Regions from separate parts of the Idiomarina sp. ST10R2A5 genome, predicted to be linked through region 2. Evidence: riboswitches for the same ligand, from Rfam matches in the RefSeq annotation. Region 2 holds a riboswitch; the other holds the start of a gene.
What was found. A riboswitch is a leader RNA that binds a small molecule or an ion and turns the genes downstream of it on or off. The one in region 2 is predicted to bind thiamine pyrophosphate.
Positions count from the first base shown of each region.

Region 1 (3,683 bases), on a different contig from region 2:
CGACTTTATTGTTCCGGAAGAAGGAATTTACAAACTGGTCGATCACGAATTTGCTGATGCAGAACGTGGTGCAGCTGGTGCGTTAATTGCTGGCCCTCGTAAAGAGAAATAAGGGGAAAGGTTATGGTTAAGTGGCTTGGAGTTGCAGGTGTTTTGTTTTCACCGTTAGTGCTCGCGGACCCAGTCCTGATTAACGGTGGTCCTTTCGAACCTCCGGTATTACTGGACAAAGAGCGCCTCAGCATTGAAATGGAGAGTTTTATGCTGGATGCAACTCCGGTCACTAACCAAGCTTACCTGGAATTTGTACATGAGAACCCTCGTTGGCAGCGAGATAACATCGCTGCCCTGTTCCACGATGGAAACTATCTGAAACACTGGAGTGGGAACACCGCTATTGCAGAGGATAGAGAAAACGAACCTGTGACTTATGTTTCCTGGTTTGCCGCACGAGAATACTGCGCCGCTCAAGGTGGTCGGTTGCCCAGTCTTAATGAGTGGGAATATGCTTCTGTGCAATATCGGCAACAGCAAAACATTAGTGACAATGACTACGCACGCAAACTGTTTGCCTGGTATAGCCAGCCACACACGAGTAAACAACAAACTGTTGATCCAAACGCAGACCAACTGATGCATATGCACGACCGCGTCAACGAATGGGTGAACGACTATCAATTATTATTAAGTAACGGCGATGATGTCGATTTGCTCTCCGGTTCTTGTGGCGACGGAGCGCGCTTTATGTCCAGTTTCACCAACGCCAATTACGCCACATTTTTCCGTTATCAGTCGCGCAGTGATTACGCTCCTCAAAGTGCAACCAGCACTATGGGATTCCGCTGCGCATACGACCTGGAGAACGACCATGAATAAATTCTTTCAACTTACTGCTCTGGCTTCATTGGTGTTCTCTGCGCAGTTAATGGCGCAAGATCATTCACACCACAATAAGCACGGTGACCATAGCAATCACACAACAATGAATGCGGCAGAAGTGTCTCACTCCCAGTCGGTATACCAAATTGATGCGTCCTGGAAGACACATCAAAAAAATGAGTTAAAACTGTCTGAGCTTGAGGGAACACCGGTAATTATTTCGATGATTTACGGCAGTTGCACCACCGCCTGCCCGGTGTTGGTTCATGACGTAAAACGCTTATACACCAAGCTGGACGAAGATACCCAAAAGCACGTTAAGCTTGTTATGGTGAGCTTCGACACTAATCGCGATACACCCGAGGCACTAGCCGACTACGTTAAGCAATATAAGCTTAACAACGACAACTGGCTGTTTCTGAACGGTTCAGAGCAGGACATCAGAACACTTGCTACAGTACTTGGAGTGAGATATCGCCAACGTCCCGACGGTGATTTTGATCACAGCAATTTGATCACCATTCTCGATAAGCAAGGGGTTATTGCTGAGCGTATAGAGGGCTTAAGCCAGCCGATGGATAAGCCTGCAAAAGTTGTCACTAAACTGGTTAGATAATAACGGCGGTTGCATTCGCTCTAAGATTTTGTTCCACTAAAAAAGAATCTTGTCGGAGTGCCGGTTACTTTATTGAGTAAGTAGTCGGCTGAGACCGCAATTGCGGGATCCGTTGAACCTGATCAGGCTAATACCTGCGAAGGGAACAAGAGAGCACCAGCATGACACAACCGTCGTTTCTGCGCTGGTGTTCCTTTCAACACTCCTGACAAGCATCTCTAACATCAACAAAATGAGAGAATGCTATGTCAACTGCACCATCGAATAACCGTTTAAACCGCCAACAGGCTGAATCTTTTTTATCCTCACTTTCCGGGCATTATTACCCTAATTCCAGCCGTGAATTTCTGTCCGGCACTAACGATATCCAGGTGCCCTTTCGCCGCATTCATCTAAGCGAAACTTTGCACCAGCCCACGCCTGGCGTTAAGTTACCACCTAACGAACCGGTGGATGTGTATGATACCTCCAGTGTCTACGGCGACCCGGACGCTAAAATTGACGTTAAAGCGGGTTTGAAAAAGGTTCGTGAAAACTGGATTCAGCAACGCCACAGCGAAAACAAACAAAACAACCACGGTATTACTCAACTGGCCTACGCCCGGCGCGGCATCGTTACGCCGGAGATGGAGTTTATTGCACTGCGGGAGAATATGGGTAGAGAGCACCTTGAAAACCCCATAACGCCCGAGTTTGTTCGCGATGAAGTCGCCAGCGGACGTGCGATTATACCCGTTAATACCCATCATCCCGAATCAGAGCCAATGATTATTGGACGCAACTTTTTGGTTAAAGTGAACGCCAACATTGGTAACTCCTCGGTCAGTTCATCGATTGAAGAAGAAGTTGAAAAGCTGGTATGGGCGACTCGCTGGGGCGCTGATACCGTAATGGACTTATCTACCGGCCGTAATATTCACCAAACCCGTGAGTGGATCTTACGCAACAGTCCTGTTCCTATTGGTACGGTGCCTATCTACCAGGCATTAGAGCGCGTCAATGGCATTGCAGAAGATCTGAGCTGGCCAGTATTTAAAGACGTACTGCTGGAACAGGCTGAGCAAGGGGTCGACTACTTTACGATTCACGCCGGTGTACTACACGACTTCATTAAACTGACTGCAAAACGAGTTACCGGCATAGTCTCCCGTGGCGGTTCAATTATGGCGAAATGGTGCATGGCGCATCAGCAAGAGAGCTTTCTTTATCAACACTTCCGGGATATCTGCAAAATTTGTGCGAAATATGATGTGTCGCTGTCTTTAGGTGACGGCCTGCGCCCCGGTTCCATAGCCGACGCTAACGACGAAGCTCAATTTGCTGAACTGAGAGTACTCGGCGAGTTGACTCAAATTGCCTGGGAATACGATGTGCAGGTGATGATAGAAGGCCCAGGCCATGTGCCCATGCATAAAATTCAGGAAAATATGGATGAGCAGTTAAAGCATTGTCATGGCGCGCCGTTCTATACCTTAGGGCCGCTAACCACGGATATAGCACCCGGTTACGACCATATTACTTCAGGTATTGGTGCTGCCATGATCGGCGCGTTTGGCTGTGCCATGCTCTGCTACGTAACACCGAAAGAACACTTAGGCCTGCCTAATAAAGAAGATGTTAAACAAGGGATGATCGCCTACAAAATAGCGGCTCATGCGGCCGATTTAGCCAAAGGACACCCAGGCGCTCAGGCGCGGGATGACGCTATGTCAAAAGCCCGCTTTGAATTCCGCTGGGAGGATCAATTTAACCTGGCGTTGGACCCGGTTACCGCTCGCAGCTATCACGATGAAACACTGCCGCAGGATTCGAACAAAACCGCGCAGTTTTGCTCCATGTGCGGTCCTAAGTTCTGCTCCATGAAAATTTCGCACGAGGTGCGTCAGTATAATCCTGACACCCGTATTGATGTAAAAGTAAAAGATGCGGCGACCGAAGGAGCAGAATAATGTCGGTACCTGTCGTATGGACCGTCGCGGGTTCTGACAGCGGCGGTGGCGCAGGCATTCAGGCGGACTTGAACACCTTCCGAAGCCTGAACGTGCATGGCTGCAGTGTCATAACCACAGTGACCGCTCAGAATTCGGTTGAAACCACCGGGTTATTCCCTTTAGCTGCTGACGCCATTCGTCAGCAGCTGGAATGCCTGCAACAGGACATGCCCCCTGCTGCGATAAAAGTGGGGTTG
Region 1 covers NZ_JBNIEX010000001.1:165,707-169,389, reverse strand. The annotation lists gene ACP7FG_RS00845 (multicopper oxidase domain-containing protein) at 1-112, shown strand, start outside; gene ACP7FG_RS00840 (formylglycine-generating enzyme family protein) at 124-876, shown strand; gene ACP7FG_RS00835 (SCO family protein) at 869-1,495, shown strand; TPP riboswitch at 1,539-1,657, shown strand; gene thiC (phosphomethylpyrimidine synthase ThiC) at 1,741-3,444, shown strand; gene thiE (thiamine phosphate synthase) at 3,444-3,683, shown strand, end outside.
Region 1: linked by a shared signal. The riboswitch ahead of thiC (phosphomethylpyrimidine synthase ThiC) and the one ahead of ACP7FG_RS12065 (TonB-dependent receptor) in region 2 are both predicted to bind thiamine pyrophosphate.

Region 2 (3,683 bases):
TAGGTGCTGATCCTGCGACCATTTTAGGTGCAGTAACACCGGTGCCGGACAGCTTGTCTGAATATGCTTTTGCCGGGCTGCTGCGCGACAGCAAAACCGAAGTGACGCAATGCATCAGCAATGAACTACAAGTACCGGCGCATGCAGAAATCATTCTTGAAGGTTACATCGAGCCGGGCGAAATGGCGCCGGAAGGGCCTTATGGCGACCATACCGGGTATTACAACGAAGTGGATGAGTTCCCGGTATTCACCGTGACTCACGTAACTCATCGTAAAGACCCAATTTACCACAGCACTTATACCGGACGTCCACCGGACGAACCTGCGGTGCTGGGCGTTGCTTTAAATGAAGTTTTTATTCCGTTGCTGCAAAAACAGTTTCCGGAAATTGTCGATTTTTATTTACCACCGGAAGGCTGTTCGTACCGTTTAGCCGTAGTCACTATGAAAAAGCAGTACCCGGGCCACGCCAAGCGCGTGATGATGGGGGTCTGGTCGTTCCTTCGTCAGTTTATGTACACCAAGTTTGTGATTGTGTGCGACGACGATGTGAATGCGCGAGACTGGAAGGATGTGATTTGGGCCATGACGACCCGAATGGATCCGGCACGCGACACTACCTTGGTTGAGAACACGCCAATTGATTACCTTGACTTTGCCTCTCCGGTGTCTGGTCTTGGATCAAAAATGGGAATGGATGCAACCAATAAGTGGCCAGGCGAAACTGACCGCGAATGGGGCGAGCCTATTGTCATGAGTGAAGATGTTAAACAGCGTGTCGACGAGCTGTGGGACGAACTGAACATTATGGAGTCGTGAATGAGTCAACAAATGACCTGTAAAGCCGAAATTTCGCGCCAGTTAGCGGACGCTGTTTGGGAAGTGCGTTTGCAACTGCCGCAACCGGTTGAATTTAAAGCAGGCCAATATCTGATGGTAGTCATGGGTGAAAGAGACAAACGGCCGTTTAGCATTGCTTCATGTCCTTCAGATAAAAGTGAGTGGTTACTTCATGTTGGCGCTACGCCGGATAACAGCTACGCAATGGAAGTTTTGGATAAAGTGCGCGCCGACGGGGAACTAGAGATTGATGCGCCGGATGGTAGCGCCTTTTATCGTCAGGAAAGTACCCAGCCTGCGGTTTTAATTGCCGGTGGTACAGGGTTTTCTTATGCTTACTCCATTTTGCAGCAGCATTTACGCTTGTCACCAGAGCGATCACTAAGCCTTTATTGGGGAGCAAAAAGCCTAAGCGACCTGTATTTGCATGACGAATTGGAACGCTTAGCAAGCCAGTACGAACATTTCGATTATCATCCGGTGGTCGAAGACGCGGATAACGACTGGTCTTATTCAATTGGCTTAGTACATCATGCGGTTATGGCGAGACAGAAAAACTTGCCGGACTGTGAGGTCTATATGGCTGGACGTTTTGAGATGGTGCGCGTTATCCGCGACGACTTTGTGGCTAAAGGCGTGCCGTTAGAGAATCTTTACGGCGATGCCCTGTCCTTCATTTAATTGTACTGAAAGTAAATTTGTTTAACGAATAAGCTGCGTTATACTGACGCCGCTTTACCAAGGGGTGCCGGCAACGGCTGAGATGCATTAGCGAACCCTTAAAACCTGATCCGGTTAATACTGGCGTAGGGATGGTAGAAAACCCGTCTAATACAGCCTTACCGGATCGTTTCTGACTCTGTTGTTTTGAGGAAATGATCCATGAAAATAATCCATTCATACCTGGCAGCCAGCATAACTATTGCGTTATTCACGTCACCTGTGTTTGCTGATGTTGCAGAAGACACTCAAGATACGCAAGACATAGAAATTATTGAAGTGAGTGGTGACTTTCACCGCCGTACCTTAAATGAAACCACCAGCAGTGTTTCTATTATCGATAAAGACGCCATGCAGCAGCGTCATTCTCAGCATTTGCAGGACACCCTGAATAGCTTTGCCAACGTAAACTTCTCAGGTGGTACCTCCACGGCTCGTTTCATTCAAATTCGTGGTATTGGCGAGCGTTCTCAGTTTGTTGATCCGGTGACACCGTCTGTCGGCTTATTGATTGATGGCATTGATTACAGCGGACTAGGCAGTGCCGCGTCGCTTTTCGATATTAATCAGGTCGAAGTTTTCCGTGGTCCGCAAAGTGGTCGCTTTGGGGTGAATGCGATGGCAGGCTTACTGTTGCTTGATAGCACGGCACCGAGCAGCGATTTTAACGGTGAGTTTCAGTTATCGGCGGGAAATTATTCTGAAGCCATGGGTGGTTTAGCCATGGGCGGTAGCCTGGGAGTATTGGGTAACGTGCGTTTCTCAGTCAGTCAGTTTCGACAAGACGGCTATATGGAAAATACATACCTGGATAGGGATGACACTGAACAGCGCGATGAGTTAAGTGCCCGCTTACTGCTCGATACTGAGCTTAGCAAAGACTGGTTACTGCAGACGGTTCTGCATTATAACGATGTCGATAATGGTTACGACGCTTTCAGTCTGGATAACACGCGCGAGACTCTGTCTGATGAGCCGGGTTTTGACCGTTTAGAAAGTCAGGCGCTGCGTTTGCAGTTGAGTTACCTGGGCTTTGATAACAGCAGACTGGAAATGTCCGTTAACCAGCTAGATGCAGACACGGGTTATGCCTACGATGAAGACTGGACTTACGAAGGTATCGCTCCGGGCTGGGAATATTCTTCTTTTGACGCGTACTTCCGTGAACGTGACGACAAAACTGCCGAAGTTCGCTGGCTTTCAGATGATCCTGAAGCTCTTTTTGGCATTGACAGTGAATGGGTCCTGGGCCTGTATTACTACGATAAGTCGGTACAGTTAACCCGCGATTACTTTAATTGGGATTTAGGCGTGCCGGCCATTTTTGAAAGCGATTATGACAGCAAGCACGGTGCGTTGTACGGCGAGTTGACTCAACACTGGACTGACCGTGTTAGCACCATTACCGGTTTGCGGGTTGAGCGTTATAACAATGACTATCTGGACAGTCGGGGCGTCACGGCAGAACCAGAAGACACTATGGTTGGCGGGAATTTCAGTCTGCGCTACCAAGCTTCCGATGAGAGTTACCTGTACGCAACAGTAGCTCGAGGTTATAAAGCCGGAGGTGTTAACGGGGAAGCCCTGGGTAAAGCTGAAGATCAGGGACTGGAAGAATTAGAAAACTATCTATTAGAACGAGCAACTTTCGCGCCTGAAATTCTCTGGAGTACTGAGTTAGGTGTTAAAGGTAGTAGCCCCGATGGCCGTTTAACTTCACGGGTTAGCGCGTTTTACCACTGGCGCGACGATGTTCAGCTAAAAGGTTGGGTGAATCGCGATCAGTCTTTTGTCGGTTATATCGAAAATGCAGCGGAAGGCACGGGTTATGGCCTGGAAGCAGAAATTCGAAATCAGTTTACTGACTGGCTGGCTGTTTTCGCTTCCGCCAGTTGGTTAAAAACCGAAATTGACGGTTTTGTCACGGAAGACGGTATGGACATGACGGGCCGTGAACAGGCGCAAGCACCTAACTACCAGTTTAATATTGGCCTTGAGGGCTGGGTCGGCGAGAACTTCCAGTGGGTGATTCAGGCCGACGGCAAAGATGAATTCTATTTCTCCGATTCGCATAACCAAAAAGCCGATAGCATGGCAGTATTGCACCTTGCGTTGAACTAT
Region 2 covers NZ_JBNIEX010000011.1:50,276-53,958, forward strand. The annotation lists gene ubiD (4-hydroxy-3-polyprenylbenzoate decarboxylase) at 1-821, shown strand, start outside; gene fre (NAD(P)H-flavin reductase) at 822-1,523, shown strand; TPP riboswitch at 1,574-1,672, shown strand; gene ACP7FG_RS12065 (TonB-dependent receptor) at 1,725-3,683, shown strand, end outside.